Regions from separate parts of the Thauera sp. AutoDN2 genome, predicted to be linked through region 3. Evidence: predicted binding sites of a transcription regulator. Region 3 holds the regulator's gene; each other region holds the start of a gene.

Region 1 (3,158 bases), on a different contig from region 3:
GGCGTTGAGGTCGGCCCAGATCGCAGGCAGGTCCTCCTTCCTGATGCCGAGCAGGTCGATGCGCTGGCCGCCGGTGACCTTGACCGTGGGCACCTCGTACTTCTCGGCGGCATCGGCGATGGCGCGCAGCTCCGCCGGCGTAGTCACCCCGCCCCACATCCGCGGCACCACCGAGTAGGTGCCGTCCTTCTGGATGTTGGCGTGGGCGCGCTCGTTGATGAAGCGCGACTGCGGGTCGTCCTTCGCTTCGTGCGGCCAGGACGAGATCAGGTAGTAGTTGATCGCCGGGCGGCACTTGTCGCAGCCGTCGGGCGTTTTCCAGTTGAGCATGCCGAACACCGCCTCCTTGGTGACGAGGTGGTGCTTGTAGATCGCCTCGCGCACCACCTTGTGCGAATGCTCGGTGCAGGCGCACACCGGCTTGTCGCTCGCACTCACCGCCTGGTAGGCGCCGCCCACCGTGGACGCGAGGATCTGCTCGACCAACCCGGTGCAGGAGCCACAGGACGATGCCGCCTTGGTGTGCTTCTTCACCTCATCGAGGGAGAACAGGCCCTTCTCCTTGATCGCCTTGACGATGGTGCCCTTGCACACACCGTTGCAGCCGCACACCTCGGCGCTGTCGGGCATGCTGGCGGCGCGGTTCTCGCCCTTGTGGCCGGCGTCGCCCAAGCGGTTCTGGCCGAACATGAGCTGGCCGCGCAGCTCATGAACGCTCTGGCGGTCCTTCATGAGCTGGAAGTACCAGGAACCGTCGGCGGTGTCGCCGTACAGCACCGAGCCGACGATGCGGTCGTCCTTGAGCACCACCCGCTTGTACACGCCGCCCAGCTTGTCGTGCAGCACGATGTCCTCGGTGCCCGGGCCGCCACTGAAGTCGCCCGCCGAGAACACGTCGATGCCAGTCACCTTGAGCTTGGTGGAGGTCACCGAGCCGAGGTAGCGCCCAATGCCATGGTTGGCGAGGTGGTTGGCGCACACCTTGCCTTGCTCGAACAGCGGCGCCACCAGGCCGTAGGCGACGCCACGGTGCGCCACGCACTCACCGACCGCGTAGATGCGCGGGTCGGTGACGGTCTGCAGGGTGTCGGAGACATGGATGCCACGCACCCGCCCGCTGCCGCAGTACAGGCCGGCCGACTCGGCGAGCGCGTAGTTGGGCCGGATGCCTGCAGCGACCACCACCAGGTCGGCGGCGATCTCCATGCCGCCCTTGAAGCGCACCGAACCCACGCGCCCGGCACCCCCGGCACCCTCCTCGCCGCCGGTGTCGCCATGGGCGCTGCGCGCCGGCAGCAGCGCCTCGGTCTGGCGTGCGAGCAGGAACTTCATGCCCTTGGCTTCGAGCGAGGCCTGCAGCATGTCGGCTGCCACCTTGTCGAGCTGGCGCTCCATGATCCAGTCACCGATGTGCACCACGGTCACGTCCATGCCACGCAGCATCAGCCCATTGGCGGCCTCCAGGCCGAGCAGGCCGGCACCGATGACGACCGCGTGGCGGTACTTGCCGGCGGCCTCGATCATCGCCTCGGTATCGGCGATGTCGCGATAACCGAGCACGCCAGGCAGATCGTTGCCGGGGATGGGCGGGATGAAGGGCGTTGATCCGGTAGCGAGCAGCAGCCGATCGTAGTCGGCCTCGGTGACGCTGCCGTCCTTGGCTTCGGCGGCCACCCTGCGCCTCACCCGGTCGATCTTCGTCACCGTGCTGCCCGCATGCAGCTTGATGCCGTTGTCGCGGTACCAGTCGAGATCGTTGAGCATGATCTCGGGCAGGGTCATCTCGCCTGCCAGCACCGGCGAGAGCAGGATGCGGTTGTAGTTGCCGTGCGGCTCGGCACCGAACACGGTGATGTCGTAGAGGTCGGGCGCGAGCTTGATCAGCTCTTCGATCGTGCGCACGCCGGCCATACCGTTGCCGACAAGGACGAGTTTCATCTTCTTCATGGTCTTCTCCGCGACAAGGCCAGTACGTTCGAAACGGAAACGGCGCCCACTCCGCCCAGCCCTTTGGGCCGTAGCGGAATGGACGCCGTTGTCCTGAAGCTGGAAATTTCTGGGCAGCGCTCGCTGCCGGGTGCCCGACCGCCTTTGGCCGGTTGCTGAACACTTCAAAGCATCAAACATGCCAAGCCGGGCAGGCCGCAGCACAGGCCCGGAATCCGGGGCATAGATCCGGTTTCTGCGCTGCAGCTCGCACGAACGTCCGGCCTCGCAACGTCTTCGACCGCACTGCTGCAGTGCAGCAGTCGAGCCCCGATGCACGCCGATGGTGCAATCCGCGCCAGCAGCCCAGGCGCGCATGGCTCACGCCCCGCAACGCAATGCCGCGGCTGGAGCCCAGCCATCGCAACGCAGCAGGCTGCCCTCAGCTCCGCCCCGGCAGAAATGCCTCCATCGCGAGCGCGGCCTCGGCAACCTCGACGATGCGGCGCCCCTGGTTCATCGCCGTCTGCCGCAGCAGGCGGTAGGCCTCATCCTCGGCGAGCCCCTGGTGGCGCATCAGCACTCCCTTCGCGCGCTCGACGAGCTTGCGCTCCTCCAGGCTCGCACGTACGGCAGCGAGTTCGTCACTCATCGCCTGCAGCCGGCTCGACTGCGCATGCAGTACGTCGACGATCGAAGCGGCCAGACGCGGCCCCATCGGATCGGGCACCGCGGGCCTGCCCGCCCCGCCCTCCAGCCCACCATTCAGCCCGCCGAACTCACCGGCGCGTCCTTCCTCCGCCCCTTCTTCACCCATGCGCACGCCGGGCGTGGCCCCTGCGGCGTCCAGTCCCTCCATTCCGTCCAGCGCAGATGCGAGCCGCTGCGGGTCATCCGGATCTGCCTGCAGGGCCTCGCTGCGCCGCAGGCATTCCGTCCTCAGTGCCGCGCCAAGCAGCACTTCGACCTCCCGCACGCGGTCGAGGCGCAGCGAGCAGCAGGCAAACCACTCCTGGGCCCGCTCGGGCACGCCCGCAACAGCCTGCCCATCTGCAAGCAGCTTGCGGCGCAGGCGCTCCAGTTCGACGAGTGGCATCGCCTGCTGCACACCCTGCCATGCCGTCCGCACATCCTCCGGAGAAAAGGCCTCGAAGCGCTGGAAGCACGCCTCCTGACCCTCGATCAGATACAGCAGCGGCGGGCCATCCACTGCCGGATCGGCCGTCGCAGCA
Region 2 (3,158 bases), on a different contig from region 3:
GCCCGGGCCCTGGCGGGCGAACTTCACCATCAGGTACATCTCGACGATCAGCAGCAGGGTATAGAAGCCGACGAAGCCGGCGAGCGAGCCGTAAAGGCTGTTGACCGTCAGCGTCGACACCGACAAATGGGTGGGTAGCACGCCGTAGATGGTCCAGGGCTGGCGGCCGTACTCGGCCACGAACCAGCCCATCTCGCACGAGATCCACGGCATGGGCAGGAACCACAGCGCCCACTTCAGCAGCCACGGCCGCTGGGCGAAATCACCCTTGATCGAGTACCACAGCGCCAGGCCGAATAGCGCCAGCATCGCGAAGCCCAACGCGACCATGATGCGGAAGGTCCAGAACAGCGGCGTCACCTTGGGCAGCGTGTCGCGTGCGGCGCGGTCGATCAGCTCGGGGGTGACGTCGTCCATGGAGGCGACGTATTTCTTGAGCAGAAGGCCGAAGCCGAGGTCGTCCTTGACCTTGTCGAAGGCCTCGCGCAGGGCCGCATCCTGAGGGTTCTTGCGCAGCGCCTCGAGCAGCTTCACCGCCTCCACGCCCACCTTCACACGCTCGCGGTTCAGCGCGTAGATCTGGTTGAGGCCGGGCAGCTCCTTGTCGAGCGAGCGCGTGCCGATCAGGCCCATCACCCACGGAATGTGGAGGGCGAAGTCGTTCTTCATCTCGGCTTCGTTGGGCACGGCGATGACGTTGAAGCTGGCGGGCGCGGGTTCGGTCTCCCACATCGCCTCCATCGCCGCGAGCTTGGTCTGCTGCGCTTCGCCCAGCGCGTAGCCGGACTCGTCGCCGAGCACGATCACCGAGCAGATCGAGGCGAAGCCGAAGGCCGCCGCAATGCGGAACGAGCGCTTGGCGAACTCCACGTCGCGCCCGCGCAGCAGGTACCAGGCCGAGATCGACAGCACGAACATCGCCCCGGTCACGTAGCCCGCCGACACCGTATGCACGAACTTGCCCTGCGCCACCGGGTTGAACACCACCGCCCAGAAATCGGTGAGTTCCATGCGCATCGTCTCGTAGCTGAACTCCGAGCCCACCGGGTTCTGCATCCAGCCATTGGCGATCAGGATCCACAGCGCCGAAAGGTTGGTGCCCACCGCCATCAGGATCGTCACCAGCAGGTGCTGCTGGCGCGACAGGCGGTCCCAGCCGAAGAAGAACAGGCCGATGAAGGTGGATTCGAGGAAGAAGGCCATCAGCCCCTCGATCGCCAGCGGCGCGCCGAAGATGTCGCCCACGTAGTGCGAGTAGTAGGCCCAGTTGGTGCCGAACTGGAACTCTAGCGTGATGCCGGTGGTGACGCCGAGCGCGAAGTTGATGCCGAACAGCTTGCCCCAGAAGCGGGTCATGTCCTTGTAGATCGTCTTGCCGGTCATCACGTAAACGCTTTCCATGATGACCAGCATCCACACCATGCCGATGGTGAGCGGCACGAACAGGAAGTGGTACATCGCCGTGGCGGCGAACTGCAGCCGCGACAGGTCGACGAGTTGCTCACTGACCATGGGTTTCTCCAGATGTCGTGTGTAGTTTTGAGCTTGCAGGGGTGGCAACCTGGGCGGCCATGGCGCCGGGATCGACCGGCACCTTCGCGTCACGGATGAAGGCCCACCACAGTGCGGTGATGAGCATCAGCTTGATGACGATGACCACGGTGATTTCACGCACCAGGCGACGATCGGTGGTGTTCATGAGGGGCTCCGGTTGTCGGTGCGCTCCCTTAATCAAGAGCCGTGCCAGTTCCTGTCATGTTCTGGATTTGATGTAAATCAAGACTTTCCGGTGGGATACACACGTCGGCATTGACGTGTTTTCTGTCACGGTGGCAGACTGGTGGCGTATAAACCGTCATGAGTGGCAGCCATGCAACCCGATTCACGTCCCTTGCCCGAACTCGTATCCTTTCTCGAAACCCTTGCTGAGCCGCACATCCTGTGCGACCGGGACTACCGCATCATTGCCGCCAACGCGGCGTATCGCAGCGCGCTCGGCGATGGGCGCAGCGTGGTCGGGCGGGCGTGCTACGACGTATCGCACCACTACAGCGTGCCGTGTGACCGGGCGGGCGAGTCCTGTCCGCTTGCGCGCAGCCTGCAGTCGGGTCAGCGCGAGCGCGTGCTGCACCTGCACCACACGCCGCGGGGGGAGGAATACGTCAACATCGAGCTCTCGCCGATACGCGACGCCAGCGGAGAGATCGCCTGGTTCATCGAAAAAATGGAGCCCATGCAGGTGGCGCGCGGCGCGACCGAGCATCAGGGCATGATCGGGCGCTCCCCAGCCTTCCAGCACATGCTCGAGCTGATCTCCAGGGTGGCGCCGTCCGATGCGAGCGTGCTGCTGCAGGGCGAATCGGGAACGGGCAAGGAGTTGCTCGCTGCGGCCGTGCATGAGGCCAGCCGGCGTGCCGAAGGGCCTTTCGTTGTGGTGGACTGCTCGGGGCTCCCCGAGACCTTGTTCGAAAGCGAGGTGTTCGGCCATGAGCGCGGTGCCTTCACCGGTGCCACCGCGCGCAAACCCGGGCTGGTCGAGGCGGCCAGTGGCGGCACCCTGTTTCTGGATGAAGTCGGCGACATTCCACTCGGCATGCAGGTGAAGCTGCTGCGCCTGCTCGAGACCGGCACCTACCGCCGTGTCGGTTCGACTGAACTGCGGCGCGCCGACATCCGCCTGGTCTCGGCCACGCATCGCCCGCTCAAGCGCATGATTGCCGAGGGCAGCTTCCGCCAGGATCTCTACTTCCGCATCAACACGTTCCCGATTCGCGTTCCGGCCTTGCGCGAAAGGGAGGGTGACCTCGCTCCGCTGATCGAGGCGCTGCTCGAACGGGTGGCACCCAAGCGCAGGTTGTCGCTGTCACCCGCTGCCATGCGGGTGCTGTGCGACTACCCCTTTCCGGGTAACGTGCGCGAACTGCGCAACGTGCTCGAACGTGCCAGCCTGATGTGCGATGGAGACATCATCGGTCCCGAGCATCTGCCGGAGGAAGTGCTGGACCCGGTGCCTGATGAGGACGACATGTTTGGCGTGGCCGCGATTCCCTCTCCCACCGTGCAAGGTGCATCGGTCGACCTCGACGAGATCCAGCGCCAGGCGATGTTGCGTGCGGTGCGTGGCCACCGTGGCAGCCGGCGCGAGCTGGCGCAGAAGC
Region 3 (3,158 bases):
GCCAGCCCGGCTTCCGCCCCTGCCGAGGCCTGAGCGGAGCCGCGCACATGGGCGAGCCGAGCCTGCGCGAGCGCGCGCTTCGCCACCTCGCCCGCCGCGACCACTCGCGTGCCGAGTTGGCGCGCAAGCTCGCCTCGCATGGCGAGCACGACGAGATCCAGGCCGTGATCGCGCGCATGGGCGAACTCGGCCTGCAGTCCGACAGCCGCTATGCCGAAGCCTTCGTGCGCAGCAAGTCGGCCCGCTTCGGCGAGACACGGCTGCGCAGGGAGCTCACTCTGCGCGGAATCGACCGTGATCTGATCGACGCTGCGCTCGCGACGGAGTGCGTAGAATCGGAGCTCGACCGTGCTCGCAGCGTGCTGCGCGGCCGATTTTCCACGCCGCCCACCGAGACCCGTGAATGGGCCCGCCAGGCGCGCTTCCTGCAAACCCGGGGTTTTGCACCCGAACTGATCCGCAAGCTGCTGAAAGAGCCCCACGATGAGTCTGCTTAAGGTCGCAGGACTGCAAAAGCGCTACAAGGCGCGCACCGTGGTGCACGACGTTGGCTTCGAGGTCGGCTCGGGCGAGGTGGTCGGCCTGCTCGGACCCAACGGCGCAGGCAAGACCACCTGCTTCTACATGATCGTCGGCCTCGTGCGCGCAGACGGCGGGCAGATCACCCTGGACGGGAAGGATCTGACCCATCTGCCGATCCACGCCCGCGCACGCCTGGGCCTTTCCTACCTGCCGCAGGAGATGAGCGTCTTCCGCAAACTCACCGTGGCCGAGAACATCCAGGCGGTGCTCGAGTTGCAGGGGCTGGACAAGCGCAATGTCAGCGAGCGGCTCGAAGAGCTGCTGATCGAACTCGGCATCCACCACCTGCGCGACAGCACCGCGATCTCGCTGTCGGGCGGCGAGCGCCGCCGCTGCGAGATCGCCCGTGCGCTGGCCACCGATCCGCGCCTGATCCTGCTCGACGAACCCTTCGCCGGCGTGGACCCGATCGCGGTCATCGACATCCAGAAGATCATCCGCTTCCTGAAGGAGCGCGGCATCGGCGTGCTGATCACCGACCACAACGTACGCGAGACGCTCGGTATCTGCGATCGCGCCTACATCATCAGCGAAGGCCGTGTGCTCGCCAGTGGCGCACCGACCGAGATCATCGAGAACGAGCAGGTGCGCCAGGTCTACCTTGGCGAGCACTTCCGGCTCTGACTGCGCGCCCCTCCTCACGCCATGAAGCCCAGTCTCCAGCTCAAGCTCTCGCAGCACCTCACACTGACGCCGCAACTGCAGCAGTCGATCAAGCTGCTGCAGCTATCGACGATCGAGCTGAATCAGGAGATCGAGCGCTTCCTGCTGGACAACCCGATGCTCGAGCGCGAGGAGGGCGAAGGCGAGTTCCTGCCCGCCGCCGCAAGCACGCCCAGCGAACAATCCCACCAGGAAGCGCCGCAGGGCGAAGGCCCCGCCGAGTCCGGCAGCGAGGCCCTGCAGCATGAAGGCGGAGAGGGCAGCAGCGAGGATGAAGGCATCGACTGGTCCAGCGTGGGCACCGGGGCCTCCAGCCGCAGCGAGGACGATGAGGACGTCGATTATCAAGAGTTTCAGGCCGCCGGCATCTCGCTGCGCGACCACCTCGATCAGCAGATCGCCCTGTCGCCGCTGTCGGATCACGACCGCGCGCTGGTGCGATTCATCGTCGAGGCGCTGGACGATGACGGCTATCTGCACCAGCCGCTTGAGGAACTACTCGAACTGCTGCCGCCCGAATCGGGCATCGAACTCGAAGACCTGAGCATTGCCCTGCACCATGTGCAGAACCTCGAACCAGCGGGCATCGGCGCGCGCTCGCCGCAGGAATGTCTCGCGCTGCAGTTGCGCACACTGCCCGACTGCGCGACGCGAGCACTCGCCCTCGAGGTCGCCACCAAGCACCTGGAACTGCTCGCCGAACGCAACTTCGCCAAACTGAAGAAGCTCACTGGCTCGGACGACGAATCGCTGCGCGCGGCGCACGCACTGATCTGCAGCCTCGACCCGCACCCCGGCTCGCGCTATTCCACCAGCGAGACACGCTATGTGCTGCCCGACGTGGTCGTACGCAAGGTGCGCGGGCGCTGGTCGGTCAGTCTCAACCAGGACGCCATGCCGCGCCTGCGCATCAACCGCCTGTACGCCAGCCTGCTGCAGCAGAACCGCGGCCAGGGCGGCGGACTGGGCGGCCAGTTGCAGGAGGCACGCTGGCTGATCCGCAACGTGCAGCAACGCTTCGACACCATCCTCCGCGTTTCCCAGGCCATCGTTGACCAGCAGCGGCAGTTCTTCGATCATGGCCCTGTGGCCATGCGCCCGCTCACGCTGCGGGAGATCGCCGACCAGCTTGAACTGCACGAGTCGACCATTTCGCGCGTGACCACGCAAAAGTACATGGCGACACCGCGCGGCGTGTTCGAGCTCAAGTATTTCTTCGGCAGTCATGTCGCCACCGACACCGGTGGGGCGGCCTCTTCCACGGCGATTCGCGCGCTGATTCGCCAGTTGGTGGAAGCCGAAGACAGCAAGAAGCCGCTGTCCGACGCCAAGATTGCCGAGATTCTAGGCCAGCAGGGTATCGTGGTCGCACGGCGCACCATCGCCAAGTATCGCGAATCCCTCAATATCCCGCCGGTCAGCATGCGCAAATCCATCTGACAACCACAGGAGTCACCATGAATCTCAACATCACCGGGCATCATGTCGAAGTTACCCCGGCCATCCGCGACTACGTCACCTCCAAGCTCGATCGCGTCATCCGCCACTTCGACAACGTCACCAGCGTTGCGGTAATCCTCTCCGTCGAGAAGCTCAAGCAGAAGGCCGAAGTGACCCTGCACGTGCGCGGCAAGGACATCTTCGTTGAAAGCGACGATGCCGACCTGTACGCCGCCATCGACTCGATGACCGACAAGCTCGACCGCCAGGTGCAGAAATACAAGCAGAAGATGGCCGAGCACAACCACGAGTCGCTGAAGCACCAGACCCCCGAGGACTGAGCCTTTCGTTACAGCCCCATGACCGGGGCGCGGTTGTGGTTATAATGCGCGCGTTTTGACGACGCCTGCGGCGCCCGCCCCGGAACGACAGTCGCCCCGGCGACCTGGAAGACCGGGGCGTCGTGTTTGCAC
Region 4 (3,158 bases), on a different contig from region 3:
TGGCAGTTCGATTCGGAAATGCGCCCCGCAGGCGCTCGGGAGAGCACGTACCCTGCCCTGGTGGGCCGTGACGAATTCACGCACGATGGCCAGGCCGATCCCGTTGCCCTGGACCGGGGCGGGCGGATTGTGGCGTCCCTGATAGAAGGGTTCGAATACGCGTTCGAGTTCGTCGGGGTCGATCCCCGGGCCTTCGTCCAGACAGTCAACGATGACCCGCTCGCCGTCGCTGCCGGCGAGCAGTTCGATGCGCCCGCCCATTGGGCTGAAGGCGATGGCGTTGGCCAGCAGGTTGGCGAAGGCGATGCGCAGCTTGCCGGCATCGGCGCGCACGGCCGGGGCGTCGCCACGGACATGGATGCTGACCTCCCGGCTCTCGGCAAGCAGGCGCTGTTCGGCGCCGACCTCACGCAGCAGCGGCAGCAGGACGGTGTCACGCAGATCCAGCCTGCGCGCATCGAACTGGCTCGCGTTGTATTGCAGGAGCTGCTCGATACGTGACTGCAGCGCCTGCGTACTGTGTTCCAGAATGCTCGCGACCTCGCGCTGGCGCGCGTCGAGCTCGCCGAGCACGCCGTCGGAGAGCAAGGCGATGCCTTCGCGTAGCGAGGCCAGCGGGGTTTTAAGCTCGTGCGAGACGTGGCGCAGCACCCGGTTGCGGTTCGCTTCCAGTTCGGCGAGGCGCAGGCGCAGCCAGTCGAGGCGTTCGCCGAGCTGGCGCAGGTCGGCCGGGCCGGCGATGCGGATCGGCTCACTGAGCCGGTTCTCGCCGATCGCGCCGATCGCGTGCTCGATACGCACGAGGGGGCGCAGCAACCACCAGGCGCTCGCCGCGGCGAGCAGGGCGGAGACGGTGAGCGCGATGGCAATCTGGAGGATCACGCTGTCGCGGGCCGCGTCCAGGGACTGCAACAGCGCCTGGTTGCGCTGCGCGAGATGTGCGCGCAGCTGCCGGTCCAGTGCTGCGGCCTGTACGGACAGGGCGGTGAAGTCCTCGTCGAGGAGTGGCATGGGGGCGCCGCCCTGTCCGGCGAGGATGGCGCGGTGGATGCGCATCGCGGCCTCACGCCAGGCAGCGAGGGGCCCGGAAGGGCTTCCCGCGCTGGATTCGAGGGTGGCGATCGTGATCTGGGCGTCGTCGAGCGCTACCTGGAAGCGCTCGACGAGCGCGTGGTCACCGAGCACGATGAACTGGCGCGCCGCACGCTCGAGATCGACGCTGCGCTCGGACAGTCTTGCGGTAGCGGCGCTCAGCGTCAGTGCGGTGTGGTTTTCATCATGGATCCGGTGGGCCAGGGCTTCGATGCTCAGCCACCCACTCACCGTGATGGTGCTCAGGATGCCGGCCACCAGCAGGAAGCCAAGCAACAGGATGGCGCGGAAGGACAGGCGTGGCATGGAAGCTGCTCTGCGGAAAACGGTGGGGTTTGCTTGAACGCGCGCCCACTCCACGCTTCGTTCGATTCATGACGATCGAGTGGCGCTGGAGCAGCCGACCCGCGCGAGTCTAGGCCAGGAAACGCCCCGGGCAGAGCGTGCAAATGCAAGCCAACGTAAGCGCCGTGCGGGTGTCGCCTGCGGGCGACATGTGCAAGCGCCGGCGCTTCAGCGGCTTGCGTGTCCACGCAGAATAACTGTCGCCATCGCCCGACAGTTCTTCCCCTGCAGCCTGGATGAGGCTCCGTCCCGCGCCGGACTGCGGTTGCCAAGTGTCTGAGCACAATGCCGATTTCTGCGCAGGCATGGTGTTTGCTAGAAGGGTATGGTCTGTAGCGCCAGGGCTGCAGCCCCGACTCAAGGAGAAATCATGTTCAACAAGCCCAATCTGTTCCACAAAAGCAGCGAAACCGCCTCCAGCCGCAGCAACGGGCGCCCGGTGGGGAGCGGCACCGCTGCCAGTTCAGCGACGGCTTTCGGTGAGCGCCAGTCTTCCGCGGCCACGCCGGAGACCGCCCGCACCAGCCCGCAAACAGGCACCACGGCCGGGCGCGACGACGCCGGCGAGCGGTTGGAGGAAAAGGCGGGTGCGCCTGCCGCAGAGGGCACGGGGGAGAGCCGCCTGATCGTTGGACCGGAGGTAAAGCTCAAGGGCGCCGAGATCCTGGATTGCGACACGCTGGTGGTGGAAGGTCGGGTCGAGGCCACGATGGACAGCCGTGTGCTGCGCATCGCGGAGAAGGGCGCCTACAAGGGTACGGTCGGCATCGACATTGCCGAGATCCACGGCCACTTTGAGGGCGAACTCACGGCGCGCAAGCAACTGCTGATTCACGCCACCGGGCGCGTGAGCGGCAAGATCCGCTACGGCAAGATCCTGATCGAGGAAGGCGGGGAGCTGTCGGGCGATGTGCAGGCGCTGAGCGCCGTCGCCAAGGAGGGGTTGCGCGCGATCGAAGGCAAACCTGCCGAGCCGCGCCCACTCGCCGCCGTGGCGGGCTGAGGCGACACTCATCGAGATCGGGCGGCCTCGTTGGGCGGGGGGCGGACCGCCGCGGCGAGTTGCTGAGGCGTCCAGGTCCAGTGCTTTTCCCAGGCGGTGCGCACGAGGTTGGGGTACTGCGGTTTGCCCAGGCTGCCGTTGTAGCGGCCGAGGGCGCGGAAGAGGTCACCCTTCTCGATGTCGAGGTAGTGGCGCAGGATGGTGCAGCCGTAACGCAGGTTGGTGCGCATGTGAAAGAGGTTGTCGTCCTCGCGGCCGATGACCTTGATCCAGAATGGCATCACCTGCATGTAGCCGCGTGCACCTGCCGACGAGATCGCGTATTTCCGGAAGGCGCTCTCGACCTGGATCAGGCCGAGCACCATCTGCGGGTCCAGCCCGGCACGGGTGGCCTCGTAGTGGATGCTGGTGAGGAGTTCCGTGCGGTAGGCCTCGTCCGGGATGCGCTTCGCCAGCCGGCGTGACATCTCGGCGAGCCATTGCGCGCGCTCGCCGGCATCCGGAATCGGCAGCGTCGGTGCCGCGGCATCGCTGACTGCGGCATACAGCGCGGCGCGTACGCTCGCGGCCATGGGCTCGTACTGCTGCGCCCCGGCGTGTGCGCCGCCGGCCGCCACCGCGAACGCACATGCGGCGGCGAGCTGGCGGAACGGGGCGGGTAAAGGGCGCATGCGGATCTTCCCGCGCTCAGCCCTGGTTCAGGCGCTCGAGCACATGG

The links. The regulator sigma-54, encoded in region 3, starts transcription at its own class of promoters, with help from an activator protein. The targets are predictions, from matches to a motif close to TGGCACGCTTNCTGCTNA.
Region 1: nirB (nitrite reductase large subunit NirB) is a predicted target of sigma-54. The motif match lies at 2,114-2,131, and genes of this name have one in related genera.
Region 2: cydP (cytochrome oxidase putative small subunit CydP) is a predicted target of sigma-54. The motif match lies at 1,729-1,746, and genes of this name have one in related genera.
Region 4: ACPT9U_RS00690 (bactofilin family protein) is a predicted target of sigma-54. The motif match lies at 1,739-1,756, and genes of this name have one in related genera.

What each region holds. Positions count from the first base shown of each region.
Region 1 is NZ_JBNCAR010000002.1:239,044-242,201, forward strand. Features, by position in the region: gene nirB (nitrite reductase large subunit NirB) at 1-1,947, opposite strand, end outside; gene ACPT9U_RS02465 (nitrate- and nitrite sensing domain-containing protein) at 2,369-3,158, opposite strand, start outside.
Region 2 is NZ_JBNCAR010000020.1:51,851-55,008, forward strand. Features, by position in the region: gene ACPT9U_RS11820 (cytochrome ubiquinol oxidase subunit I) at 1-1,512, opposite strand, end outside; gene cydP (cytochrome oxidase putative small subunit CydP) at 1,502-1,699, opposite strand; gene ACPT9U_RS11830 (sigma-54 interaction domain-containing protein) at 1,871-3,158, shown strand, end outside.
Region 3 is NZ_JBNCAR010000004.1:174,427-177,584, reverse strand. Features, by position in the region: gene recA (recombinase RecA) at 1-33, shown strand, start outside; gene recX (recombination regulator RecX) at 48-497, shown strand; gene lptB (LPS export ABC transporter ATP-binding protein) at 484-1,206, shown strand; gene ACPT9U_RS04395 (RNA polymerase factor sigma-54) at 1,228-2,685, shown strand; gene hpf (ribosome hibernation-promoting factor, HPF/YfiA family) at 2,703-3,026, shown strand.
Region 4 is NZ_JBNCAR010000001.1:152,640-155,797, reverse strand. Features, by position in the region: gene ACPT9U_RS00695 (ATP-binding protein) at 1-1,398, opposite strand, end outside; gene ACPT9U_RS00690 (bactofilin family protein) at 1,808-2,440, shown strand; gene ACPT9U_RS00685 (lytic transglycosylase domain-containing protein) at 2,449-3,111, opposite strand; gene ACPT9U_RS00680 (proline--tRNA ligase) at 3,128-3,158, opposite strand, start outside.